Regions from separate parts of the Actinopolymorpha sp. B17G11 genome, predicted to be linked through region 1. Evidence: riboswitches for the same ligand, from Rfam matches in the RefSeq annotation. Region 1 holds a riboswitch; the other holds the start of a gene.
What was found. A riboswitch is a leader RNA that binds a small molecule or an ion and turns the genes downstream of it on or off. The one in region 1 is predicted to bind cobalamin.

Region 1 (5,096 bases):
CCGAGCTCGGCGGCCTCGCGGGCTTCACTGCCCTCGCGTCCGGGCTGAACTGGTACATCATGAGCCACTACCGTGACAAGGGCTACGGCATGGGCCACCGGGTCGGTTTCCTGAGCGGTCTGCGTGGCGACCGGAACGCCGTCCTCGCAAGCGGCATCACGTTCCCCGACGACGCGAAGAACCGTGCCCTGTGGCGGCGGTGGTACCGCCTGCTGCTCACCGACATGTGGGGCGTCTTCTTCGTCGGTGCGATGCTCGGCATGCTTCTCCCCACTCTGTTGATGGCGCGCGCGGTGGAGATCCGGGGCGAAGGGCCGACCCCCGAGACCGTTCCGACGTTCGTCGCCGACGTCCTTCGCGGCGAGTACGGGACGTTCGTCTTCTACGTCGCCTTGCTCATGGGCGTCTTCGTCCTCTTCAGCACCCAACTGGGCATCTTCGAGGCGATGGTACGAACCACCACGGACGCCTCGCACGCGACGAGTTCGAGGCTGCGCGCGTGGATCGAGGGCGATCCACGGAAGTTCTACTACCCGTTCATGATCCTGCTGCTCGTGATCATCAGCATCGTCATCCACCTGGCGGTGCCGGTCGGCCTCGTCCAGTGGTCGGCGAACATGGCGAACTTCGGCGCCCTGATCTATCCGTTCATGCTCATCTATCTCAACCGGCAACTGCCGAAGCCCGCACGTCCGCGCCCCTGGCACACCGTGATCCTGCTGTTGAACGTCCTGTTCTTCGGTTTCTTCTTCGTCAACTTCGTCGCCGACCTGGTAGGCGACCCGCTCATCACCTTCTGACAAGGCCGCTGCCGAGGCCCGCCCTGTGCTTCAGCCGGGCTGCAACGGTCCGTGGGCCCTGGGCGCTATGGTCGTAGGTGTGGTTGGTTCGCTCGACCGGCACGACCCTTCGTGACCGGCCGGGCGAGGTAAGAGGGAACCCGGTGGGATTCCGGGACTGCCCCGCAGCGGTGAGTGGGAACGACCGCCGTACGAACGCACTGGGCCGACATCATCGGTCGCCTGGGAAGCGACGGCCAGTAGGCAGAGCGCAGAGCGCCCACGAGTCCGAAGACCTGCCGACCGCCCGCGCGCCGCCCCGGCGTCGCGGTCCGCTATCTGAGTTCCCGAGGGAAGGACTCCATGGCAGTACGTACGACCGTGCTCGGATATCCCCGGATCGGCCCACGGCGCGAGCTCAAGCGCGCGGCGGAGGCATTCTGGGCGAGCCGATCCGATGCCGAGACTCTTCACCAGACCGCCGTCCAACTCCGCCGGCAGACGTGGGAGTCGCTGCGCGACGCCGGCGTCGACGACATCCCGTCCAACACCTTCTCGCTCTACGACCACGTGCTCGACCAGGCGGTACTTGTCGGCGCGATCCCGGAGCGGTTCGCCGGCCTGGAGGGGCTCGAGCGTTACTTCGCGATGGCCCGTGGCACCGCCGGGGTGCCGCCACTGGAGATGACCAAGTGGTTCGACACCAACTACCACTACCTCGTGCCGGAGCTCGGCCCGGAGACGGCGTTCCGGCTCGACCGCGACGCCGCGCGGAAGCCGGTCGCCGAGTACCGCGAGGCGGCGGCGCTCGGGATCGACACCCGCCCCGTGCTCCTCGGCCCGGTCAGTTTCCTGCTGCTGGCGAAGCCTGACACTGAAGCGCCCAAGGGGTTCCGGCCGCTCGACCTGCTGCCGGGCCTGCTCGACGTGTACGCCGACCTGCTGGCGGAGCTGGCGGCCGCCGGGGCGACCTGGGTGCAGCTCGACGAGCCGGTGCTCGCCGCCGACCGGACACCCGAGGAGATCCAGGCCGTCCGTACGGCCTACGACCGGCTCGGCGGCCTGCCTCCGAAGCGGCGACCCAAGCTGGCCGTGGCCACGTACTTCGGGGCGATCGGCGACGCGCTGCAGACTCTCGGTCGTACGCCGGTGGAGGGCGTTGCGCTTGACCTCGTGACCAGCCGGGCCGACGTCGCACGCATCGCCGGCGCGGGACTCGCGCGGAAGACGCTCTTCGCCGGCCTGGTCGACGGCCGCAACGTCTGGCGTACCGACCTCTCCGGCGCTCTCGCCACTGCCGCCTCGCTCCTGGGTTCGGTCGGCGAGCTGGTCGTGAGCACCTCGTGCTCGCTGCTGCATGTCCCGCTCGACCTCGACCTGGAGCGGGGCCTGCCGGCGGACCTTCGCGAACGGCTGGCGTTTGCCCGGCAGAAGGTGGCCGAGGTGGTCCTGCTGGGCCGCGCGCTGCGGGAGGGTCGGTCCGCGATCGAGTCGGAGCTTTCCGCGGCCACGCGCGCCCGAGCGACGGCCCGGCAAGGTGCGGTTGACGCGCGGGTGCGAGCCCGGATCACCGCGCTGGGCGAGGGCACGCCACGAGGCGACTTCGCCGCCCGGGCGGCCACCCAGAAGGCGGTGGGGAACCTGCCGTTGCTGCCCACGACGACGATCGGGTCGTTCCCGCAGACGAAGGAGATCCGCGCCGCACGGGCCGATCTGCGGGCGGGTCGGATCTCCGCGGCCGACTACGACGCCGCGATGCGGGCGGAGATCGACCGGGTGATCGCCCTGCAGGAGGACGTCGGGCTGGACGTGCTGGTCCACGGCGAGCCCGAACGCAACGACATGGTGCAGTACTTCGCCGAACGCCTCGCGGGCTACGCGAGCACCGATCATGGCTGGGTCCAGTCGTACGGCAGTCGTTATGTCCGGCCACCGATCCTCGCAGGGGACGTGTCCCGGCCCGAGCCGATGACGGTGGAATGGACGACGTACGCACAGTCGCGGACGACGAAGCCTGTCAAGGGAATGTTGACAGGCCCGGTGACCATGCTCGCGTGGTCCTTCGTCCGCGACGACCAGCCGCTCGCCGACACCGCGAAGCAGGTGGCGCTGGCGCTGCGGGACGAGATCCGCGACCTGGAGGCGGCGGGCATCCGCTACATCCAGGTGGACGAGCCGGCCCTGCGGGAGCTGTTGCCGTTGCGAGCGGCGCAGCAACCGGACTACGTCGCGTGGGCGGTCGCGGCGTTCCGACTGGCGACGTCAGGGGTCTCCGACGGCACCCAGATCCACTCGCACATGTGCTATTCGGAGTTCGGGGAGATCGTCGACACCATCGACGCGCTCGACGCCGACGTCACCAGCGTGGAGGCGGCCCGGTCCCGGATGGAACTCGTCGCCGACCTCGCACGGGCGGGCTACCAGCGAGGTATCGGGCCCGGGGTGTACGACATCCACTCGCCGCGGGTGCCCAGCACCGACGAGATCGAGACCGCGCTGCGGCTCGCGCTGGAGGCGGTGGAGGTCGACCGGCTGTGGGTCAACCCCGACTGCGGACTCAAGACCCGCGGCTATGCCGAGGTCGAGCCGGCGCTACGGCACATGGTCGAGGCCACCCGCCGGGTGAGGTCCAGCCTGTCCACCTGAGATCCCGGACGGCCTAACCTGTCTGTTCGTGACATGCCGTGTGGTCGTCCGGACCGGTCCGGAGGTGGCGCACTACCCGCCTGGCGCCACCTTCGGACCACGGACGCTGGTCGACTACGAGTTCGTCTGGCTCCTCGCCGGGAGCGCGCGCTGGACCTGCGACGAGCCCGACAGCACGCGCCCGGAACCGCCGACGCGCCGCCACCTGCGACCCGGCACCCTGCTCCTCGCCCGCCCGGGGATGCGGGACCATTTCGCCTGGGACCCGACGCGGGCATCGCTGCATGCGTTCGTCCATTTCCGGGTGCTCGAAGCCGATCTCGACACGCTCGGACCACCGGAAACCTGGCCGATCTCCCGGGCGCTGACCCCGGCCGACCCGCTCGCGGCACTGTGCCGGTACTCCCTGTGGCTTGGCCGGGGAAGGGCTCGAGGGACCCAGCCGGGAACCACGCGCACGGGCCAGAACGATCGCACGACCGACGTCCTGGGCTTCCTGCTCGACCTGTTCGTCCGTGGTCCCGTTCCGGCCGATGACGAAGGCGACGAGATCCATCCGTACCTCGCGCGGCTCGCCGACCACCTTCGTCGGACCTGGCGCGGCGGTGGGACCACACCGCTCGCGCTCACCGAGATGGCCGCCGCGGCTGGCATATCCACAGGACACCTGAGCCGGTTGTTCCGGGCGGAGTACGGGATCGGGCCGGTCGCGGCGATCGAGCTGGTCCGGCTGGCCCGGTCGGCCACCCTGCTCCAGCGCAGCAACCTCACCGTCGGGGCGGTCGCGAGCGCGTGCGGCTTCGCCAATCCGTTCCACTTCTCCCGCCGGTTTCGCGCGGTGTACGGCGTCCCGCCGCGCACCTACCGCACCGACCGGGGCTCCGACGATCCACTCGCACCGCTCACCCCGGCCGGCCTCCTGCCCCTCGCGCACCGCCTGCTCGTCGACGACGCGTAGACGTGGCCCGACCAGACCTGGTCAGGGGGAGGACCTGGTCAGGGGTGGAGGAACGCGCTGGGAGGAGTACGTACGAGCCAGTGCGAAGGTCCGTTGCGCAACGTCGCGGATGCTGCTCCGGTCGAACCCGTAGAGCCCGCTGCGCAAGGTGTCGGCAAATGGCGATGTCCAGTGCCGCGGCAACCCACCCCTTCCCACGAAAGCGCCGGCGACCGAACCCACCGTCGCGCCGTTGGAGTCGGTGTCAAGGCCGGCTTGCACGGTCAGCCCGATCGCCCTGGTGTAGTCGTCCTCGGCGTAGAGCAGTGCCAACACGCAGGCAGCGGCGTTGTTGATCGTGTGCACCCAGTGGTAACGGCCGTAGCGTTCCCGCAGCTGGGTCAACGCGTCGTCCCAACTGACCTTCGAGTCCCGGACCCAGACCGCCCAGGTGAGCGCCTCGACCAGCCGGGTCCGCTGCGGCACGTGGTTGATCGACTCCTCGACGGCCTCCCGCAACGTCCCGGCCGTGAACGCCGCCGCCACCAGCGCCGCCGCCCACATCTCGCCGTAGATCCCGTTGCGCACATGGGAAAGCGCCGCGTCCTCGAACGCCATCAGGGCCGCGTCCCTCGGCCGTCCGGCACACACGTACCCGAAGACGTCGCCCCGGATCTGCGCCCCGATCCACTCGCGGTACGGATTGTCCACCACGGCGGCGACGGACGGGTCGA
Region 2 (5,096 bases), on a different contig from region 1:
ACGAACCCGGCCAACGGGTCCTGACCAACCACGCCCACGACGTCGGCGAGGTCTCGCGGATGGTGCGTACGGGTCTCGCGCCCGTCGACGACCACGCGGCCGCCCAGCGTGCCGCCGGTGAAGTGGGGGACCAGTCCGTTGATGGCGCGCAGCAGGGTGGTCTTGCCACTGCCGGTCTGGCCGACGACAAGGCACAGTTCGCCTTCGGCGATCTCGAACGTCACGTCGCGCAGGACCGGGCTCGCGCTCCCCGGGTAGCGCATCGACACCGACTCGAACCGGATCATGACGCTTGCACCTTCCCCCGTCGGTCGCCCGCCCGCTGGTCGTCTGCCTGTTTGTCGCCCGCCCGCTGGTCGTCTGTGTGTTCGTCGTCCGCCTGCTGGCCGGCGGGCGCCTCGTCGCTCACCGGTAGGGGAGGTGGAGCCAACCACGCGGGCAGGAGGCCGAGGAGCGCGGCCACGGTGGGGATCATCGGCAGCTCGGGCACCGTGAGCGGCACGGTACTGGCGACGAGGTCGCCGCCCCCCGCGACGGATGCCCACAAGAAGCCAGCGGCGACGGCAACGCCGCTGGCGGTGACCAGCCATTCCGGCAGGGCCCACGGATCTGGCCGGTACCTCGTCCGGACCGTGCGCCGGCCACCGAGCATCAACCCGGCGCACGCGGTGACGAGCCCCGCGCCGAGAGCGGGCAGGGCGAGGGTTCGGGTGGCACCGGCGTCGAGGAGCCCGTAGACGCCGACGCAGATACCCATCAGGCCCCCGAGGACGAGGCCGGAGGTGAGCAGGCGGGCCCGCCGGGTCACGTTGCCGAGCCGGCCGTATCCCCGTGAGTCCATCGCCGCCGCCAGCGCGAGGGAGCGTTCCAAAGCTCCCTCCAGGACGGGTACGGCGGTGGCACGGACCGAGCGCAGGCCACGGTCCGGCTGGCCGCGCAGCCGGCGGGCCGCCCGCGCCCGCGCCGCGTCGGCGACGAGCTGAGGTGCGAACGTCATGGCGACCACGACCGCGACACCCAGCTCATAGAGCGCTCCAGGCACGTGCGTGAGCAGGCGCTTGGGGTTGGCGAGCGCGTTCGCCGCCCCGACGCAGCCGAGTATCGCGGCGAGCCGCAATCCGTCGTACACCGCCGATGCCAGCGCCTCCGCGGTGACCTGGCCGCCGATCCGGATGCCGTCGACCCACTCCGGCAGGGGCAGCTCGGGCAGGGTGAAGAGGACCGTCCGGCCGGCGACGGCGGCGCCGAACACCGCCTGGAACACGACGCGGATCACGATGACCGCCAACCCGAGCTTGAGAAACGCCGCATAGGAGTTGGCCCACGGCGCGGTCGATCGCCTGGCCGCCACGACGTAACCCGCAACCGCCAGCAGCAAGGCGAGCAGCAGCGGGTTCGTCGTCCGGCTGGCGGCGGTGGCGAGCCCGAGCGCCCACAGCCACCACGCGCCCGGGTGCAGGTTCCGGGCGAAGGAGGGGCGATGGGCTGCACGCACGGGTCGGCCCGTCAGCCCGCCGAGCCGGCGTCGGCGTTGCGCTGACGCCGGATCATGAACCCACCGACAATCAGCACGACCACGACCGCGACGGCTGCCACCGGCAGGACTGGGAACCCATCCGACTCGGCGTCCGCGCTCGCGGCGGTTTCTGAAGACTCAGCTGGGCTGGAGTCCCCGGCGGGAGCGGCTGCCGCGGGCAGCGCGAGAGAGACGCTCGGCTCGGGCGTGGGGAACTCCGGCACCGAGTCGACGGCGTCGCCGCACCCGGTTGCTGGGAAGTCGTCGATGGCGCAGACCAGCCCTTTCTGCTCGCGTACCTCACCGATGGCGGCGAGCACCTGCGCGGAACTGGCTTTCGCGTCGACCACCGCGCATGCACCGCGGGCGTCCGGTGGCTCCGGCTCGCCCTCGGCCTCGCCGGCGAGGCCGTAGTCGACGACGACGGCAACGCGCTTCTTGCCTGTCTCGGCTGGTGTCGACCCGCAGATCTGATCGAAGTCTCCGGCGGCCCGCGGCAGGCGCGGCGGTGTCTTCTCGCCCGAGACGGCGAGCCGCCATCCCTCTACGGCACCGTCCTTCGGGGTGACGCCGGAAGGGCCGGACTTTGCCAGTGCCCAGGCGTCGTCCTGCCACTGGTAGAAGCCCCAGAAGCGGTACGCATCCGCGTGGGCGGTGCCGGTGCCAGCGGCGAGTACGGCCGCGAGTACAGCGGCACAGAGTACGACGAAGAACGGAACGGCCAGCGTGGCGTACAGCAGGCCGGCGCGACGACGGCGGCGGATCTCGGACCGCATCGATGTCCTCTCACGGTGTTCGGTCACGGTCGATGCGGGAACCGGACCACACACGAGAGATGCCCCCGGCAACGCAGGCGGCGTACGCCTGGAGCCGAGGGCGGGCTCGGGTGTCTGACCCGGGCTCCGCCCGCAGACCTCGACGGGTGGTGTGGAGCCGGCCGCCATGGTCAGGTGCTCCGGCTTGCCGCGGGCGCCTGGTGTCGAACCCCTGGATCGAGCCAGTGGATCGAGCGACCTGGCACGCGGCCTACGGTTGCGGGTCAGCGCCGGACTCGGACCGGCTTCCCCTGCTGGTGGTGGCCTTTTCGACCACAACCCCATGGCGGTAGTGCTGGACGGACGGTCTCACGCCCGCACCCGGAAGTCAAAGGAGGGTGGGGGCCTCCACTAGGCTCACCTGCCATGACGTGGACGTGGCGGCTCGAGGACGCCGAGGGCAACCCTGTGGACGCTGGCGAGTTGGCGCGCAGCGAATTCCCTTCGCAGAGCGACGCGGAGAGCTGGGTCGGTGAGTGCTGGCGTGATCTCGTCGCCGTGGGCGTCGACCAGGTGGTGCTGCTCGAGTCGGGGCGCGAGGTCTACGGGCCGATGAGCCTGCATCCCGCCGACTAGCTCGCACCACCTCGCCGGACGCGTCGGTCGCGGCGTCGTTCAGATCGTCTCGCCGGGCTTCACGAGCGGCTTGGGCATGCGGAGCCGGCGGATCTGGGTGGCCCGCATGACGCCGTAGGCGACGGCACCCCGGTGACTCTCGTCCGGGAAGCGTTCGCGCAACTGCCGCTTCAGCCGGCGTCCCATGAAGATCAGGTCGATCGGTACGACGATGATCGCGACCAGCCACAGGTAGGTGGCGACGATCTGTACCTGCGGCATGGGGATCGTCATGACGATGAAGATCACCAGGAAGTAGGGCAGGAGATACTCCGCGGGAGTACGCCTGGAGTCGACGAAGTCGCGGCAGAACCTCTTCACCGGGCCCTTGTCGCGTGCCGGGAGGTAGCGGTCGTCGCCGGTCACCATCGCCTGCTGGACCTTCGCCCGCTCGGCGCGGGCCTTCTCCCGCTGCTGGCGGATGGCTTCCTTGCGGTCACGCGGTGCCGACACGCGTGCCTTGCGTGCCTGTTCGGCATCGCGGCGCTTGGGGGTGGGCCGACCCTTGCTGCCCGGTCGAGCAGGAGCGGTCTCGGCGGCAGCCTCGGACGGCGGCGGCGCCTCTTCGGTCGTACGGCGTCGGAACACGATCGACAGGGTATCGGCTCGACCACGCTCACCGGCCGCGGAGGCCGCTGAGCGCCACCCGCGCATCCTGTCGTGGACACCGGGCGCACCGCGCCGGTGGATTCCGGGCCGTTACGGGCGACACCGGACGAATTCGGCTTCCAGGGCTTCGCCCATCGCCAGCGTGGCGTAGGTGAAGACGGGGCATGCAGCTACGAAGGTGCGTTCTCGCCGCCCGACCTGGGCACGCGTGGTAACTGCGGGGCGGGCGGGGTCGCTCTTGTTCGCTTCGCGGGCATAGGGTGATCGCAGGCAAACTGCTGTCCGGTGCCGCCGTGGCGCCCGACTTATGACGACCGGCCTGGAGACGAAGGGGGCGGCCGACCTCGATGGGTATCCTCAACCGCTTCGCGATGATCTTCCGCGCGAAGGCCAACAAGGCGTTGGACCGCGCTGAAGATCCGCGCGAGACCCTTGACTACTCGTACCAGAAACAGCTGGAGATGCTCCAGAAGGTCCGGCGCGGAGTCGCCGACGTCGCCACCAGCCGGAAGCGTCTCGAACTGCAGATGAACCAGTTGCAGCAGCAGTCCGGCAAGCTCAAGGACCAGGCGCAGAAGGCGCTCGGCATGGGCCGGGAGGACCTCGCCCGCGAGGCGCTGACCCGGCGGTCCGGTATCGAGCAGCAGCTCACGGATCTCAGCACCCAGCACGCGACCCTGCAGGGCGAGGAGGAGAAGCTCACGCTCGCCGCCCAGCGCCTGCAGGCCAAGGTGGAGGCCTTCCGCACCAAGAAGGAGACCATCAAGGCGACCTACACCGCCGCCGAGGCGCAGACCAGGGTCGGCGAGGCGTTCACCGGCATCTCCGAGGAGATGGGCGACGTCGGCATGGCCGTGCAGCGTGCCGAGGACAAGACGGCCGAGCTCCAGGCACGTTCCGGCGCCATCGACGAGTTGCTCGCCTCGGGTGCGCTCGACGACGTGACCGGCACGGGCAAGGACGACATTTCGCTCGAGCTCGAACGCATGGCGTCCGGCAACGACGTCGAGAGCGAGCTCGCGGCGATGAAGGCACAGATCGGTGGCGGCAGCGCCGAGGCCCCCAAGCAGATCGAGGGCCAGGCCGCCGAGGGCGATCAGGCCGCGTCTCCGGCCAGCCCGAAGTCCCAGGCGGCGCCGGAACAGCCACAGAGGCAAGGTGAGTGAATCGTGATCGTCCGCATTCTCGGAGAGGGGCAGGTCAAGGTCGCCGACAAGCACCTTCAAGCCCTCAACGAGCTCGACAGCAGGCTCGAGTCTGCGGTCAACGCTGGCGACGAGGCGGCCTTCCGGGCGGCGCTGCAGGCGCTGCTGGAAAAGGTTCGCGCGGTCGGGACCAAGCTCCCTGACGACTCGCTGGAAGATTCCGACCTCTTCCTCCCGCCGGAGGACGCCACGGTCGACGAGGTCAAGGAACTCCTCGGCGAGGAAGGTCTCATCCCCGGATAGTGGAACTCGAGAAGACCGCCATGACGGTGGTCGAACTCATCCGCCTCATCCGCCGCGCCCGTGACGGGTGCGGCGGATGCTGCCGAGCGAAGC

Region 2: it holds a riboswitch for cobalamin, as region 1 does, so the genes downstream of both, ABN028_RS13730 (SCO2322 family protein) here and metE (5-methyltetrahydropteroyltriglutamate--homocysteine S-methyltransferase) in region 1, are expected to answer to the same signal.

What each region holds. Positions count from the first base shown of each region.
Region 1 is NZ_JBEFTW010000033.1:54,619-59,714, reverse strand. Features, by position in the region: gene ABN028_RS27230 (Nramp family divalent metal transporter) at 1-800, shown strand, start outside; cobalamin riboswitch at 868-1,097, shown strand; gene metE (5-methyltetrahydropteroyltriglutamate--homocysteine S-methyltransferase) at 1,143-3,425, shown strand; gene ABN028_RS27220 (helix-turn-helix transcriptional regulator) at 3,454-4,383, shown strand; gene ABN028_RS27215 (ADP-ribosylglycohydrolase family protein) at 4,405-5,096, opposite strand, start outside.
Region 2 is NZ_JBEFTW010000011.1:11,409-16,504, forward strand. Features, by position in the region: gene ABN028_RS13720 (ABC transporter ATP-binding protein) at 1-287, opposite strand, end outside; gene ABN028_RS13725 (energy-coupling factor transporter transmembrane component T family protein) at 284-1,495, opposite strand; gene ABN028_RS13730 (SCO2322 family protein) at 1,507-2,292, opposite strand; cobalamin riboswitch at 2,444-2,632, opposite strand; gene ABN028_RS13735 (hypothetical protein) at 2,698-2,907, shown strand; gene ABN028_RS13740 (DUF3043 domain-containing protein) at 2,947-3,534, opposite strand; gene ABN028_RS13745 (PspA/IM30 family protein) at 3,903-4,721, shown strand; gene pspAA (PspA-associated protein PspAA) at 4,725-5,003, shown strand.